Rhodopseudomonas palustris: one gene and its partner. The protein of the gene in region 1 interacts with the protein of each later gene in a pairwise test. Links are inferred from orthologs where the notes say so. Each region holds a gene or a part of one and is shown in the gene's direction. Other genes may lie near its edges.

What was found.
Region 2: the proteins of HZF03_RS02530 (region 1) and grxD interact in binary tests that used the Escherichia coli proteins (3 or more experiments, as listed by UniProt). The link is inferred for Rhodopseudomonas palustris from one-to-one orthologs.

The regions. Positions count from the first base shown.
Region 1 is NZ_CP058907.1:537,977-546,407, forward strand. What follows is about bases 5,490-8,431. They hold HZF03_RS02530 (BolA family protein), read left to right. Parts: upstream 5,490-6,796; coding sequence 6,797-7,066; downstream 7,067-8,431. Other genes in these bases: HZF03_RS02520 (DedA family protein), read left to right, coding at 5,490-5,967; HZF03_RS02525 (J domain-containing protein), read right to left, coding at 6,032-6,676; HZF03_RS02535 (HlyC/CorC family transporter), read right to left, coding at 7,084-8,431. Also shown: HZF03_RS02500 (PAS domain S-box protein), read left to right, coding at 1-834; HZF03_RS02505 (esterase-like activity of phytase family protein), read right to left, coding at 858-2,006; cobaltochelatase subunit CobT, read right to left, coding at 2,031-3,935; cobaltochelatase subunit CobS, read right to left, coding at 4,075-5,070; more of HZF03_RS02520, read left to right, coding at 5,350-5,489. UniProt on the Escherichia coli protein: Transcriptional regulator that plays an important role in general stress response. Has many effects on cell morphology, cell growth and cell division. Acts by regulating the transcription of many genes, including dacA (PBP-5), dacC (PBP-6), ampC and mreB.
Region 2 is NZ_CP058907.1:1,692,570-1,700,866, forward strand. What follows is about bases 3,723-6,530. They hold grxD (Grx4 family monothiol glutaredoxin), read left to right. Parts: upstream 3,723-4,867; coding sequence 4,868-5,194; downstream 5,195-6,530. Other genes in these bases: egtB (ergothioneine biosynthesis protein EgtB), read right to left, coding at 3,723-4,583; HZF03_RS07870 (O-acetyl-ADP-ribose deacetylase), read left to right, coding at 5,191-5,733; HZF03_RS07875 (serine hydrolase domain-containing protein), read left to right, coding at 5,793-6,530. Outside these bases: HZF03_RS07845 (hypothetical protein), read left to right, coding at 87-812; HZF03_RS07850 (fatty acid desaturase), read right to left, coding at 868-1,941; egtD (L-histidine N(alpha)-methyltransferase), read right to left, coding at 2,298-3,278; more of egtB, read right to left, coding at 3,324-3,722; more of HZF03_RS07875, read left to right, coding at 6,531-7,073; mdlC (benzoylformate decarboxylase), read right to left, coding at 7,084-8,297. UniProt on the Escherichia coli protein: Monothiol glutaredoxin involved in the biogenesis of iron-sulfur clusters.

The DNA.
Region 1 (8,431 bases):
ATGCCGAAGGGTGGCAAACTCACGATCGAGACCAGCAACGTCGTGGTGGATCCGGATCTCGGCAAGCGGTTCGGCGATCTGGCGCCTGGCGATTACGTGATGATTGCGATCACCGATTCCGGTTGCGGCATTCCGGAGACGATCCGCAGCAAGGTGTTCGATCCGTTCTTCACCACCAAGGAAGTCGGAAAGGGCACCGGGCTCGGCCTCAGCATGGTGTACGGCTTCATCAAGCAGTCCGGCGGCCACATCACGCTGGACAGCGAGGAGGGGCAGGGCACGACGTTCCGGCTGTATCTGCCGCGAGCCCAGATCCAGGTCGACGCCGAGGTCGCGCCGGCCATCGAGCAGAACGCGGTCGGTGGCACCGAGACGATCCTGGTGGTCGAAGACGACGCCATGGTGCGCAGCTACGTCAACGCTCAGCTCAAGAGCCTCGGCTACACCACGCTGTCGGTGGGCAACGCCGCCGCAGCCCTGTCGATCGGCGAGAGCGACACCGCATTCGACCTGTTGTTCACGGATGTCGTGATGCCGGGCCCGATGAACGGCGTGCAGCTCGCGGCCGAGATGATCAAGCGTCGGCCGGGGCTCAGGGTGCTTTACACCAGCGGCTATTCGGAGAACGCGCTGATCCACAATGACCGGATTGATTCCGATGTCCTCCTGCTGTCGAAGCCGTATCGGCGCAGCGATCTGGCCCGGATGATCCGCCGGGCACTTGCGGCCAGCCAGGAGGTCGAGGCGGCGCGATCGACCACCACCACCACCACCACCACCACCGCCGCCGAGCCGGCCAAGCCGAGCAGGGCCGCAGCGGCACGGCCGGCCTGAACCGCGAAGTAAAGATCGGCGGGTTAGTCGGCTTCCAGCGTGAATTGCAGCAGCAGGGTTCGCTGCAGCATCGAGAAATTGTCGTCCGACACCATCGTCAGCACGATCGCGCCGCCGGCGTCGATATGGACGTCCAGCCCTTCCATGTTGTCGATCTCGTTGCCGAGGTCGGCCTCGAAGATCGACGGGCCGTCCACGGTCGCGCCCGGAACGATCGTGCTCAGCGCAATCCGCCGGATGCGGATGTGCACGCCCTCGAACCAGGAGAACTTGCGCTCCAGGATCAACAGCTCCCCGCCAGGCAGCAGCGCGGCGTCGGCAATGTCGTAGTTCTCAGTGCGGCGGACCGAGAACTGCCCGGGAGACTTGCCGCCAATCAGGAAGCCGATGGTGTTGCGCTCGGCATCGAGGCCGCGCTCGGACAGCGCGATCAGCGTGCCGGCCAGCGGGTGCGGCTTCGGCACCATCACCAGCGATTCGATGCCCTTGTTGTTCGGTAGCTTGCGCAGCGCCGGGGGCACCGCGATCGGCTGGCCACGCGCGCGGATGCCGTCGCGCCCGTAGTCGAATTTGACGATCTGGTTGACGCGCTCGAAGCCCACATAGGCCGTGCCGCCGTCGAAAGCGAGCGACTCGCTATCGTACCACTTACGTGAGCGCAGCGGCATGCCGTCGGGGCCGAGCAACGGCGCTGCTTCGACGTCGGCAAGACCGCTCAGCGCCGTTCCGTCATAGACGATGCGGCCGGTGAACCAGGTGGCCTTGTCGCTGATCGCGACGAACCGCTCGCCGCGGGGATCGAGCCGCAGCGCGGATAGCCCGCCGAAGCCGCGGAAGCCGGATGTGAGGATCAGGCCGCTGCGAAACTGTAGCGCACCGAACTGGCGATGGGCCCGATCGCGCAGATCGAAATGGTCAATCTGGCGAGCCCGCACCTCGATCGAACGCGGCGCCGGCGGTGTCAGCTCGTCGGCTTCGACAGGCTTGGTCTGCGCCAACGCCAGGGTCGGCACGAAACCGGCCAAGGTGGCGGCGCCGCCAAGCGACAGGCCGCTCGCAAGCAAATGGCGACGCGTCGTCGTGGCGAAGTCCTGTGCGGCAGCAGCCGCGCAACCGTCGTCTGTCGCCGTGTGGTCGCTCTGCTTCCCAGCCTCGCCCCGCGGAGCGTTCATCGGCTCATCTCAGCCCAAGAGCGCTCACGAATGCAGACGGCGGCGTCGCGGGCCCGGCGTCGCGGCCGGGGTGGCGGTTTCGCTGAACAGCTCGGCGAGCTTCTCGGTGATGGCGCCGCCGAGCTCTTCGGCGTCGACGATGGTCACGGCGCGGCGATAGTAGCGCGTCACGTCGTGGCCGATGCCGATCGCGATCAGCTCCACCGGCGAGCGGGTCTCGATCTCCTCGATGATGTGGCGCAGGTGCCGTTCGAGGTAGTTGCCGGGATTGACCGACAGCGTCGAGTCGTCGACCGGGGCGCCGTCCGAGATCATCATCAGGATCTTGCGCTGCTCGGGGCGGCCGAGCAGGCGCTTATGCGCCCAGTCCAGCGCCTCGCCGTCGATGTTCTCCTTGAGCAGACCCTCGCGCATCATCAATCCGAGATTCTTGCGAGCTCGGCGCCACGGCGCGTCCGCCGACTTGTAGATGATGTGTCGCAGATCGTTGAGCCGGCCTGGATTGGCCGGCTTGCCGGCGGCGAGCCAGGCCTCGCGCGATTGTCCGCCCTTCCAGGCGCGCGTGGTGAAGCCGAGGATCTCGACCTTGACGCCGCAACGCTCCAGCGTCCGCGCCAGAATGTCGGCGCAGGTCGCCGCCACCGTGATCGGGCGGCCGCGCATCGAACCGGAATTGTCGAGCAGCAGCGTCACTACGGTGTCGCGGAAGGTCGCTTCCTTCTCGCTCATGAACGACAGCGGATGGAACGGATCGATCACCACGCGCGACAGGCGCGCCGGATCGAGAATGCCTTCTTCGAGGTCGAAGTCCCAGGCGCGGTTCTGCTGCGCCATCAGCCGGCGCTGCAGCCGGTTGGCGAGGCGGGCGACGATCCCCTGCAGATGCGCCAACTGCTTGTCCAGATAGCTGCGCAGCCGTTCCAGCTCGTCGTGGTCGCACAAATCTTCGGCGGCGACGATCTCGTCGAACTTCGGCGCGAAGGCGTGATACTCCGGCCCGCGCGGCTCGTTGGCGCCGCGATTGTGCGGACGGGTGGCTTCGCCCGGCGTTTCGTCCTCGCCGAGTTCGGAATCGTCGAAGGCGTCGGAGGTCGACGCCTGGGCGCTTTCCATCTGGCTGTCGCTGACCTCGTCGCTGGTCGCTTCGGCCTGCTCGGCGCTCATCTCCTGCGCGGCTTCGCCCTGCGGCTCGCCCTCGGCACCGGACTGATCGTTCTCGCCTTCCTGCTTATCGTCCTGGTTCTCGTCTTCGTCGGTCTCGGTGTCGCGATCATCGCCAAGCTCGAGTGCGTCGAGCATGTCGTGGATCACGTCACCGAACTTGGCCTGGTTGTCGGCGAAGTGTTCGAGCTGATCGAGCCGCGGACCGAGCTTGTCTTCGAGCACCGGCCGCCACAGGTCGACCAGTTTCTTGGCCGCCGTGGGCGGCGCGAGACCCGTCAGCCGCTCGCGCACCAGCATAGCCAGCGCATCCGACAGCGGCGCATCCGCGCGGTCGGTGATCTCGTCGAACTTGCCGCGATGGAAATGATCGTCGAGCATCGCCGTGAGGTTCTTGGCGACGCCCGCCATCCGCCGCGCGCCGAGCGCTTCGACGCGCGCCTGCTCGACCGCTTCGAACACGCCGCGGGCCTGCGGATTACCCGGCATCAGCTTGCGATGCACTTTCGGGTCGTGACAGGCGAGCTTCAGCGCGATCGAGTCGGCGTGACCGCGCACAATCGCGGCGTCGCGCTTGCTCATCTTGCGCGCCGGCTCGGGGAGCCGGGCCTTGCCGGGCGCGAGGCCGGGGCGCTCGGCTGCGAAAGTAACCTCCAGCTCCGGCGCCTTGGCGATGGCGCGCAGGCACGAGGTCACGGCGCGCTTGAAAGGCTCGGTCGGCGCTTCCTTCGATCCGGTGCGGAGTTTGCTGTTGGTCGTGGTGCTCATCGCCGCCTTCTCCCTCTTCCCGCCAGCGAGGAGAGGGTCGCGGTGAGGGGGTTATGCGTCCGTCGCGCGAAGAGGCCCCTCACCCGGCTCGCTTCGGTTGCCGACCTCTCCCCGCGCGCGGGGAGAGGTGAAACGATCGTCAGCTCATCGCGATGTTGACCGAGCTCTCCGGCAACTCTGCATTGAAGCAGCGCTGATAGAACTCCGCCACCAGCGGGCGCTCCAGCTCGTCGCATTTGTTGAGGAAGGTGACGCGGAACGCGAAGCCGATGTCGCCGAAGATATCGGCGTTTTCCGACCAGGTGATCACCGTGCGCGGGCTCATCACGGTCGACAGATCGCCGTTGGCGAAGGCGTTGCGCGTCAGGTCCGCGAGCCGGACCATCTTGTTGACGATGTCGCGCCCTTCGGCATTGCGATAGTGCTTGGCCTTGGCGAGGATGATCTCGACTTCCTCGTCGTGCGGCAGATAGTTCAGTGTGGTGACGATCGACCAGCGGTCCATCTGGCCCTGGTTGATCTGCTGCGTGCCGTGATACAGGCCCGACGTGTCGCCGAGGCCGATGGTGTTGGCGGTAGCGAACAGCCGGAATGCCGGATGCGGCTTGATGACCTTGTTCTGGTCGAGCAGCGTCAGCCGGCCGGAGACTTCCAGCACACGCTGGATCACGAACATCACGTCCGGGCGGCCGGCATCGTATTCGTCGAACACCAGCGCAACGTTGTGTTGGAGCGCCCAGGGCAGAATGCCGTCGCGGAATTCGGTGACCTGCTTGCCCTCGCGGACCACGATGGCGTCCTTGCCGACCAGATCGATACGGCTGATGTGGCTGTCGAGGTTGACGCGCACACACGGCCAGTTGAGTCGCGCCGCGACCTGCTCGATGTGCGTCGACTTGCCGGTGCCGTGGAAGCCGGTCACCATCACGCGCCGGTTCTTGGCGAAGCCTGCCAGAATCGCGAGGGTGGTGGCGCGATCGAAACGGTAATCCGGATCAACATCCGGCACATGGGGGTCGACCTCGGAATAGGCCGGAACTTCAAGGTCGCTGTCGATGCCGAAGACCTGCCGGACCGACACCTTCATGTCGGGTAAGCCAGTGATCTCCGGAGCGGTGGTCGTAGCGGCGGTCATCAATCCTCCGTGGTCCCGGACGCGCCCGAAACCCGATCTTCGTTGGTGGATGCGGTTGAGTGCGGAATTGAACCTAGCAGAGAGCCGCGATCCGCAGAAGCCCGCCGCGCGATCAAAGTTCCGTCGATCTTTCATTGAGATAGGAGCATGACGCGGTTTTGTGAAGGCTGTGTTGCGGATTCGGTGGGCGATGCCGAATCGGCGTGCAACTTTTCGGCAGGGCGGAAGTCGTAAGCTGTCGCAATTGCCGACCAATCCCGATGAGGAGCCTGCACGGCCTTGAGTTCACTGCTCGACTCGCTGGTCCATTTCGCCGCGTCGCATTCCGGCCTCGCCTATCTGGCGCTGTTTATGGCGGCGCTGCTCGAAGCCGTGCCGGTGGTGGGATCGCTGGTGCCGGGATCGACCGTCATCCTGGCGCTGAGCGCTCTGATTCCCGGTGGCGAATTGAGTCTGGCTGGGGTTCTCGCCTCGGCGATCGCCGGCGCGCTGATCGGCGATGGTGCGGCGTATTGGGTCGGCCATCGCGCGCAGCGCAGCATTTTAAGTGCCTGGCCGCTGTCGAACTATCCGGACGTTGTGGCGCAGGCCGAAGCGTTCTTCGTGCGCTACGGCACCTGGGCGGTGTTGTTCGGCCGGTTCGTGCCGCCGATCCGCGCCTTCGTGCCGGTCACAGCGGGCGCACTGCAGATGACGCCGCAGCGGTTCTTCGCCGTCGATGTGCCTGCGATCCTGCTGTGGGCCCCGGCCCACGTGCTGCCTGGCGTGGTCGCGGCCACCGCGCTGGAGCGTAACCACGCGACGCTGCACCACTGGCTGCCGGTGCTGGCCGGCGTCGCCGGAACGCTGCTGCTGGGGCTATGGGCGTATCGGCGTTGGAGGGGCACGCCGGCCTAGCTTCAATCAAGGTCAACGACGCAAGCGTTATACGCCAGCGACCGGCAGGTGCCGCCCAGAGCGGTCAGCTCCGCACCACCGTCTTCAGATAGTTGTACGCCTTGATGATCTCGATCAGGCGGTCTTCGGTCGAGCGGTCGCCGCCGTTGGCGTCGGGGTGATGCTGCTTCACCAGCGCCTTGTACTTGGCCTTGACCACTTCGAGCGTGGCGTCGCTGTCGAGGCCCATCACCTGCAGCGCCTTGCGTTCGGCGTTGAACACCTTGCGTGGCTCGGCGCGCGCCTCGTCGGCCGGATCGGGCCCGCGACGCCGCCGGCGGCTGCCGGTGAATTCGTTGAAGACGTTGAACGGATCGGCGGCGCCTTCGAGATCCTCGGGGCTGCGGGCGCGGCTTTTGGCGCCGTTCTGCCCCATCTTCCAGGTCGGGCGATGACCTGTCAGCGCGTCCTTCTGATAGCGGGCGACGTCATCCGGATTCATCCCTTCGAAGAAGTTATAACCCTGGTTGAATTCACGGACGTGATTGAGACAGAAGTGCCAGTAATCCTTCTCGTACCCGCGGCCCTTGGGCGCGCGGTGTGCGGCGCGGCTGGTGCAGCCCGGGGCGTCGCACATCCGCACCTGCTCGCGCACGGCCTCGCGCGCCGCTTCGGCGGCTCGCGGCTTGACGCGGATCTTGTCGAAGAATTTGGATGAGTCGATTGGCATGGACGGACTTTGACTACGCAACGCTTCGGGCTTCAAGTCTTGACATTCCAAGCAGCCCCCGGGTTGATTGCGTCGCAGACAGGTTTGACGGAATAACGGCCGAACGGTGGGCATCAGCGCATGGGCACGCAGGACACTATCACGCAGAAGTTGCGCGAAGCTTTCACGCCGGAAAGCCTCGCGGTCATCGACGAGTCCAACCTACATGAAGGTCATGCCGGTCATTCCGGCCGCAGCGAAACCCATTTTCGGGTGAATATCGTGTCGGCTGCCTTCGCGGGCAAGAGCCGGGTCGATCGTCATCGCATGGTGAACGACCTGCTGGCGCCGGAACTGAAGGGCGGCGTTCACGCGCTGGCGATCAAGGCCAAGGCGCCGGGCGAGGCCTGAGTGCAGCCTGGGTCTTCTTAGACGGATCCGGCCCGCGTCTTTCGGCTCTTCTTTTCGATCAGATCAGCCTCGCCGTCGCGCGGCACCGGCGAGATCCGCAGCGCGGTGATGCGGTTGCGCTCGCGGCGCAGAACGCGGAAGCGGAAGCCGTGGAAGGTGAAGTTCTGGCCGCGGTCCGGAATCGAGCGCGCCTCGTGAATCACCAGGCCCGCCACTGTGGTGGCTTCCTCGTCGGGCAGGTTCCAGTCCATTGCGCGGTTGAGATCGCGGATCGGCACCGAGCCGTCGACCACCACCGAACCGTCGGGCTGAGTCCGAACGCCGGCGACCACCACGTCGTGCTCGTCGGAGATGTCGCCGACGATTTCCTCAAGGATGTCCTCGAGCGTCACCATGCCTTCGACTTCGCCGTACTCGTCGACCACCAGCGCGAAGTGAGTCTTGCGGGTGCGGAACGCTTTGAGCTGTTCCGACACCGGACGCATCTCCGGAACGAACCACGGCTGCAGCGCGATCTTGCCGATGTCGAGTTTGGACGCGTCGCCGTCAGCAGCGCGTAGCGCGCGCAGCAAATCCTTGGCGTGCAGCACGCCGACGATGTTCTCCGGCTTGTCGCGCCACAGCGGCACGCGGGTGTACTCAGTCGCCAGAACTTCTTTCACCAATTGTTCGCTGGGCTGGTCGGCATTGACGGTGACCATCGCGGTCCGGTGCACCATCACATCCGACACCACCAGTTCGCCGAACCGGAACACGTTTTGGATGTACTCCGCCTCGCCGCTTTCGATCTTGCCGTGCTCGGCGGATTCGCCGACCAGCCCTTCGATTTCGACGTCGGTGAGGATCTCGTGCTCGGAGTTTTCTTCGACGCCGAGCAGCTTCAACACACCGCGCGAGGCCTGGTTCAGCAGCCAATTCAGCGGATACAGCAGGATGAACGAGATGTGCAGCGGATAGGCGATCCACTGCGACACCGGCTCCGGCTGGCGGATCGCCAGCGTTTTCGGCACCTGTTCGCCGATCACGATGTGCAGCGACGAGAAGAACAGGAAGCCGCCGAGAAACGCGATGAAGTGCTGTGCCGATTCCGACAGGCCCATCGGCTGCAGCACCGGCGCGAGCAGCGCCGAGACAGTCGGCTCGCCGACCCAGCCGAGTCCGAGCGACGCCATGGTGATGCCGAGTTGGCAGCAGGCCAGATACGCTTCGACGTTGCCGAGGATGTGCTGCACCAGTTCGGCGCCGAACCGCTGCTTCTCGACCATTGCCTTGATGCGGAAGCCGCGGCTGCGTACCAGCGCGAACTCCGCCGCGACGTAGAAGGCGTTGGCGATCAGCAGCAGGACCGCGATCAGAACGTTGCTC
Region 2 (8,297 bases), 1.2 Mb from region 1 along the record:
GACAGTAGCGCCACAGTCCGCTGCACGGCATTGACGTTAACGAAGGCTTTACAGCCGCGCGGCACGGTCTCGGCGGGTGGGGAAGCATGTCGAACTGGCGGGAAGAAAGGGCGAAGGCTAACGCGCTGGCGCTCGCGCAGCTGACCAAGCGCCTGCCGGATGCGTTCCCGCAGGCCGTGCTGATTCATGCCAAAGCCCGCGCCTATGTGCCTTCGACCCTCCGGGTCGCGGTCGACTCGTACTGGCGCGCGCATCCGCTGCGCGCCGAGCGGCTGGCGCGCGTGCTGGCAGCGCGCAGCGGTGCTCCAGCGGGCTGGCGATGGCAGGTCGGTGACGGCCCGGAGACGGGACTGCCGACCACGTTCCGAACTCCACCCGCGCCGTATCGGGAAAGAGCGCACCAGCGCGGTCCCGGTTTCTGCTGCGTCTGCGGCCAGCCGGTGTATCGGTTCGGCTGGCACACCGATCTATGGGACGCCGGCATCAACAAGAATGCGACCTGGCACAGTGCCTGCGTGACCGCCTGGCAATTTTGGAATGCGCCGAGCGGCCAGACCAAGCTGCTGCGGCGCCTGCAAGGCCGTCGCTGCCGCGAGACCAACCGGCGGCTGCTGCGGACTGCGGAAGTCGATCACCTCGTGCCGCTGTTCCAAGTCTGGCAGCAGCACCGCGATCGCACATGGCCTGAGCTGCTCGGCTATTGGGGCCTGCCGAACCTGCAGGTGATCAATCGTGAGGTCCACGCCGCCAAATGCGCGAGCGAGGCGCGCGACCGGCGCTCCACGCGTCTTGCGGCGACCGAGCACGCCTGAGCCCGACGCACCTGCGTCGCGGCGCGCGACGCGCTGCTGTTTACTCGTAGACCTTCTACAGCTGCCGCGTTGCGAGACCCACGGTTGCTTGCTGCCGCTTTTGGGCGCGGACGTCGCGGAACGACACCAGACGTCGCTGGGCCTCGTCCCACAAGGCCAGCGGGATGCAACGGAAGCTCTGCCACAACGTGACGCGGCCGATGGCGCGAAGTTCGGGGTGATCGTGCAGCACGCGCGGCAGGCGATAATACGGAATGCGGCTCGCCAGATGGTGCACGTGGTGCATCCCGATATTGGCCGTGAACCAGCTCAGCGGTGCCGGCAGATCGTAATACGAGCTGCCATATAGCGCGGCTTGATGCAGGCTCCAGCGCTCGTTGTGCTCCCACGTCGTGGTCTCGAACTGATGCTGAACGTAGAACAGCCACACCCCGGCGGTCGCGGCTAGCAGCATGATCGGCAGATGCACCAGCAGGAATGCCTTGATGCCGATGAACCAGGTGAGCGTCACCACGATGCCGGCGATTGCCGCATTGGTGGCCATCGCACTTACCCAAGGCCGCCAGCCATCGCGCATCAGTCCGACCGGAAGTCGCTGTTGCAGCAGAAACACGTAGGCCGGTCCGAGGCCGAACATCACCAGCGGGTTGCGGTAGAGACGATATTTCAAACGGCCCCACCAACTCAGTTCGCTATATTCCCGCACGGTCAGCGTATCGAGATCGCCGACGCCGCGACGATCGAGATTGCCGGTGGTGGCGTGATGCGTGGCATGCTGGCGACGCCAGCAATCGTAGGGCGTCAACGTGATCACGCCGATCACCCGGCCAACCCAATCGTTCGCTTGTCGCTTGCTGAAGAAGGCGCCGTGGCCGCAGTCGTGCTGGATCATGAACAGGCGGAGCAGAAACCCGGCCGCCGGAATAGCGATCAGCAACGACGCCCAGGCGTGTCCCATCGAGTACACGAACCAGGCCGCACTCCACAGCGCCACCAGCGGCAAGGCGGTGATCGTCAGCTCGGCGATGCTGCGCGACCGGCTTGGCGTGCCGTATTCGGCCAGAATGCGAGTCCAAAGCCGCGCGTCTGAGGCCGGGGCCTCTGCGTCATGGGGCATGTTCGAGGGCATGGCGAAGAGGTCCTGCGATCGCACGTGATGAAAGGGGACAAGGTGCGCGTGCGTGCGCCACCGTGACTGGATGTGAACGAGAATGGCGATTGCAGTCGATACCGGGGTGTGCCGATCTCGTTCGGCCGCCCGACCACCAGTGATGTCGCCGACGATGCATGAGCCTGACGACTGGGTAGGCCCTCACGGTCAATACAGATCGGCCAGTGTGGCCGCCGTCCACCAACGGGCGCAACTGCGCGCCCGCATCCCGTGCGTCAAAGACGAGTTACTAACTCAATATGGGGGCGGTCAGATCGACCGCAACCTGTCGGCCTTCAAATCCATTCTCGGGTCGTGCGCGGCCTTGCCGCGAGTTACACCCGAGAACCGTTGGTCTCGATCGCATGTACTGAGAACATTGCGTCCGCATCGGTCCAGCACCGCGCCGGAGTCCAGCCGGCCTGCTGCGCCAGCGCGCGAAACCGCTCCAGGCTGTATTTGTAGCTGTTCTCGGTGTGAATGCTCTCGCCGGCGCGGAAGCCGATGCGTTCGCCGAACAGATGCACGCTCTGGTCGCGCAAGCTGACCAAGTGCATTTCAATCCGGTGCTGATCGCGGTTGTAGATTGCTCGGTGCGCAAACGCGGACAGATCGAAATCCGCGCCGAGCTCGCGGTTGATCCGGATCAGCAGGTTGAGGTTGAATTTGGCGGTCACGCCGGCGGCATCGTCATAGGCCGGCACCAGGACATTTTCGTCCTTCTCCAGGTCGACGCCGATGATCATCCGGGCGCCGCGGCCGAGAATATCGCGGGCGCTCTCCAGAAATCGACGCGCCTCCTGCGGTTCGAAGTTGCCGATCGTCGATCCCGGGAAGAACCCGACCTTGGGCAGGTCGCGTACCGCAGGCGGCAGCGCGAACGGCTTGGTGAAATCGGCGGCGAGGGGATGCACCGCGAGCTGCGGGAAATCCCGCTGAAGCGCTTCGGCCTGCATGATGATGAAGTCGCCCGAAATATCCACCGGCACATAGGCCGCGACCTGGTGGGCCGCGAGCAACAGGCGGATCTTGGTGGTGGCGCCTGCGCCGAATTCGACGATCGCCGCGTCTGGTGGAATGAGTGCCGCGATCTCGGCGGCGCGGTCCCGCAAAATGCCGAGCTCGGTGCGGGTCGGATAGTATTCCGGCAGGCGGGTGATCTCGACGAACAGTTCCGAGCCGGTGTCGTCGTAGAAGTACTTCGGCGACAGCTCCTTCTGCGGCTTCGTCAGCCCATCCAATACATCGCGCGCAAACGCAGCCGTGTTGGAATCGAGCCGATGCGCTTGCGTCTGCACAGCGACGTGCACGTTCATAGGCGATCCTCCGGGCCGCGCGCGTGGCGCGTTTAGATGTTCAAATCAGGCGCCGTAATCGGCGAGCCGCAGTCCGGTGAACTGCCAGCGGTGATGCGGATAGAAGAAATTGCGATAGGTGACGCGGCTGTGGCCTTCAGGCGTTGCGCAGGACGAGCCGCGCAGCACCAGCTGATTGACCATGAACTTGCCGTTGTATTCGCCGAGCGCGCCGTCGATCGCCTTGTAGCCGGGGTAGGGCGCATAGGCGCTGCGGGTCCATTGCCAGACGGCGCCAAAGGCATCGGGAAGCTGACCGGCGCGCGCCGCGACCTCCCATTCCATTTCGGTCGGCAGATGCTTGTCGGCCCAGCGGGCGAAGGCGTCGGCTTCGTAGTAGCTGACGTGGCAGACGGGGGCGTCGGGATCGATGCTCTGCAGGCCGCCGAGCGTCATGATCTTCCATTCGCCGTCCACCTGCCGCCAGTGGCCGGGCGCCTCCCAGCCTTCACGTTCGGCGCAGGCGAAGCCGTCCATCAGCCACAGCGTGGCGGTGCGATAGCCGCCCTCGGCCATGAACTGCAGCCACTCGGCATTGGTGACGAGGTGCCGGGCCAGCCTGACCGGTCCCACCAGCGCGCGGTGCACCGGTTTTTCGTTGTCGAAATGAAAGCTGTCGCCGGCATGACCGATCGGGTGGATGCCCTCCGGCAGCGTCACCCAGTCCTCACCGTGATGGTCCGTTGTCGGCAGCCGCCACGCCGGATCGTAAGCCGGCGGGATCGGATTTTGCGCAAAGGCATGGAGGATATCGGTGAGCAGCAATTCCTGGTGCTGCTGCTCGTGATTGAGCCCGACCTCGATCAGCGGCGCGACCTCCCCGAGCTTCGCAGCATCGGCGGCGGCGAACCAGTTCAGCATCGCTTCATCGACGTGGCGGCGATAGGCCGCAATCTCGGCGACGCCGGGGCGGGTGAGCAGGCCGCGCGCGGCGCGAGTGTGCCGTGGCCCGGCCGAGACGTAATAGGAATTGAACAGGAAAGCGTAGTCCGGGTCGAACACCTGATAGCCCGGACAATGCGGGCCGAGCAGGAACTGCTCGAAGAACCAGGTGGTGTGGGCGCGGTGCCACTTCGCCGGGCTGGCGTCCGGCATCGACTGCACCACCTGATCTTCCGGCGACAGCGGCGCCGCGCGGCGCTCGGTCTCGTCGCGCACCGCCCGATAGGCGGTGGCGAGCTGGGCGGCCAAATCGCGGGCGGAGACGGACGATGTGGAAGATTCGACTGCAGCGCTTGCGGCGGAGGACAAAATCGTCACGAGCATCTCCGGTTTGGTGGAAAAACGCTGCTGTTGGGAATGAGTTCCAGAGGATCAAATAGGGGCTGGCGACCCGGATGTAAGGTCGGCGGCGTACCGGCGAGGATTTTACCCACCGTGGGGCCGGTCCTCGGACTCGGTACGGGGGCGCCGAAAAAGGGCAGCGAAGTCAACGCGACAGCCGGGCTCAATCGGTTTTGACTTGGGCTATCCGGAGGTTTCAGGATACATATATGACCGTTCGACCCGGCCGCTGGTGGTCAGCTGGCCGCGCCGCAAAAGGATTCGCCATGAGCATCGAGCAATTCATCGACAACGAAGTGAAGGCCAACGACGTCGTGCTGTTCATGAAGGGCACGCCGCAGTTTCCGCAGTGTGGCTTCTCCGGTCAGGTGGTGCAGATCCTCGATCACATCGGCGTTCCGTATAAGGGCCACAACGTGCTCGAGAACGCCGAGCTGCGCGACGGTATCAAGGTCTATTCGAACTGGCCGACCATTCCGCAGCTGTACGTGAAGGGCGAATTCGTCGGCGGCTGCGACATCGTGCGCGAAATGTTCCAGGCCGGCGAACTGCAGAAGCTGTTCACCGACAAGGGCATCAAGGCCGCCGCCTGAGCCCCTTCTCCCGCCAGATCGGCGCGGCGACTTGCGAGGTCGTCGTCGCCGACATCACCACGCTGGCCGTCGACGCGATCGTCAACGCCGCCAATTCGTCTTTGCTTGGCGGCGGCGGCGTCGATGGCGCGATCCATCGTGCAGCCGGTCCTGAGCTGCTCGCCGAGTGTGAAACGCTGGGCGGCTGCGAAACCGGCGATGCTAAGATTACCCGCGGCTACCGTTTGCCCGCGCGCCATGTGATCCACGCCGTCGGCCCGATTTGGCACGGCGGCGGCCATGGCGAAGACGCCGCGCTCGCCTCCTGCTATGCCCGCGCCCTGCAGCTCGCGAACGAGCATGCGCTGACCTCGATCGCGTTCTCGGCGATCTCGACCGGTGTTTACGGTTTCCCGCCTGAACGCGCGGCGCCGATTGCGGTTCGAACCACCCTCGATGCGCTGCGCTCCGCCACTTCGGTCACCCGAGCGGTGTTCTGTTGCTTCTCGCCCGCGAGTGCCGAGTTGCACCGGGCCGCGCTTGCGGATGCGGCCCCTTGAAACCGTTCCAAGCGCCGCTACCATCACATCTACGAAAAAGAACTCAGGAGGATACGAGAATGCTGCGTCGCGCTACGCGATGGTTGATGGCAGGAGCGCTGGCCGCAATGGCCGCGAGCCCGGCGATCGCCGAGACCACCTTCGACCTGCCGCCGAGCGTGCAGTTCTCCGACAAGAAGCTCGAACGGATCGACGAGTTCTTCAACAAGATCATCGCCGAGGGCAAAATCCCCGGTGCGATTGTGTATATCGAGCGCCACGGCAAGCCGGTCTATCACAAGTACTTCGGCGTTCGCGACGTCGCCACCAAAGAGCCGATGACCGACGACACCATCTTCCGGTTGGCGTCGCTGACCAAGCCGTTCACGGCGTTCGCGGTGATGACGCTGGTCGACGACGGCAAGATCAAGCTCGACGATCCGGTCTCGAAATACATCCCGGCGTTCGCCGACACCAAGGTCGGTGTCGAGAAGAAGCGCGAGGACGGCGAGAAGTATCTCGATTTCGTCGCGCCGAAGCGGCCGATCCTGGTCAGCGATCTGTTGCTGCACACCTCGGGCATCACCTACGGTTTCTATGGCGACAGCTTGGTGCGCAAGACCATCGCGGCGGCCAAGATCTATGATGGCGATCCGAGCAATGCCGAGTTCGCTGAGCGGATCGCCAAGTTGCCGCTGCAGGAGCAGCCCGGCACGCTGTGGGACTACGGCAATTCCTACGAGGTGCTCGGCCGGGTGATCGAGGTCGCCTCCGGCAAGTCGTTCTACGAATACCAGAAGGAGCGGCTGTTCGATCCGCTCGGGATGAAGGACACCCGCTATTATCTGGTCACCGATGAACAGAAGGCGCGGATGGCGCAGCCGATGCCGAACGACGCCGATTTCCGGGTCGGGCGACCGAGCCGGCCGGACATCGTCAAGAAGTGGGAATCCGGCGGCGGCGGCCTGACTTCGACGCCGTCTGACGTGATCCGCTTCGTCCGCATGCTCCACAACAAGGGCGAGCTCGACGGCAAGCGCTATCTCAGCGAAGCCGTGTTCAAGGACATGACCACCGACCACATCGCTCCGAACTCCGGCGTCGAGCGCGACTACTTCTATTTCCCGGGTGACGGCTTTGGCTACGGCTACGGCCTCGGCGTCCGCACCGACGCCGGCAACGCCAAGCCGCCGCCGCCCGGCTCGCTCGGCGAACTGAAGTGGGACGGCGCCTCGGGCTGCTACTTCGTGGTCGATCCGAAGCTCGACATGTTCTTCGTGCTGATGGAGCAGACCCCGTCGCATCGCCAGCCGATCCAGCGCGAGCTGAAGAAGCTGGTTTACGAGGCGCTGGACAACTGATGACGCAGCGTCAGCCGTTGCGCGCGTAGAGCATCGGCACCGACGTATCGAGCATCGCCTCGACCAGGCTGACGCCGTCCCCTGCAAGGGCGCGCGTCAGCGCCGGCGCCAGCTCCTCGCTGCGCGTCACCCGCACCGCATCGCAGCCGAGCGATTGCGCCAGAGTGGTGAAGTCGATCCCGGGCAGCTCCAGACCGGGCACGTTCCGCACCTGCATCACCTGGCTGAACGAGCGCATCGCGCCGTAGCCGCCGTTATTCAGCACCACCACGGTCAGCGGCAGCTTGCGCTGCGCGGCCGTCCACAGCGCCTGGATCGAGTACATCGCCGAGCCGTCGCCGATCAGGCAGACGGTGCGGCGGTTCGGATGCGCCAGCGCGAAACCGACCGAGGCCGGCAGCGACCAGCCCAAGCCGCCGCTCGCCATCGTGGCGAAACTGTCCTGGCCCGGCATCGGCATGTATTTCTGCATCGCCGGGCGATGCGACGGCGCTTCCTCGACCAACATGGCGCTCTCCGGCATCGCGGCGCGGAGGGTGTGCAGCAGATACTCCACCGGCATCGGCTCGGCTGGCCGGGGTGCTGGTGGCACCGCGCGGGCCGGCGGTGCGGCACGCTTGGTTTCCGGCAGCAACTCCAGCAGCAGCGTCAGGGCAGGGGTCATCGTCGCGATGATGCTGGTGCCGAGCGGCGTCACGGATGCGGCTTCGGCATCGTCGGTGATCTGGAACAGCTGCGAGCTTCCGTCGAAGATCGCGGCGTGGCCTTCGACATGAAAGGTGAACACCGGCGAGCCGATCACCACGATCACGTCGTAGGCGCCGAGCGTTTCGGAGAGTTGTCCCGGCGAGGCGGGCAGGAAGCCGGCGAACAGCGGATGCCGTTCAGGGAAACTGCAGCGCGCCGAAAAGGGCGAGACCCACACCGGCGCCTTGGCCCGCTCAGCGAGCTGCACCATCGGACCGACCGCGGCGGCGCGATCGACCGCGGGCCCGACCACCAGCGCCGGCTTCTTGGCTTTGGCCAGCGCGTCGGCGACCGCCTGCATCGCTGTGCGGTCCGGGCCGATCTCGCGGGTGATCGTGCGCGGCGGCACCGGCGCCGCCGGCCGCACCCAATCGTCGATCGGTACCGACACGAAGGTCGGCCCGCACGGCGGCTGCATCGCGACGTAGTAGGCACGGGCGATCGCGGCGGGCACGTCCTCGGCGCGCGCCGGCTCGA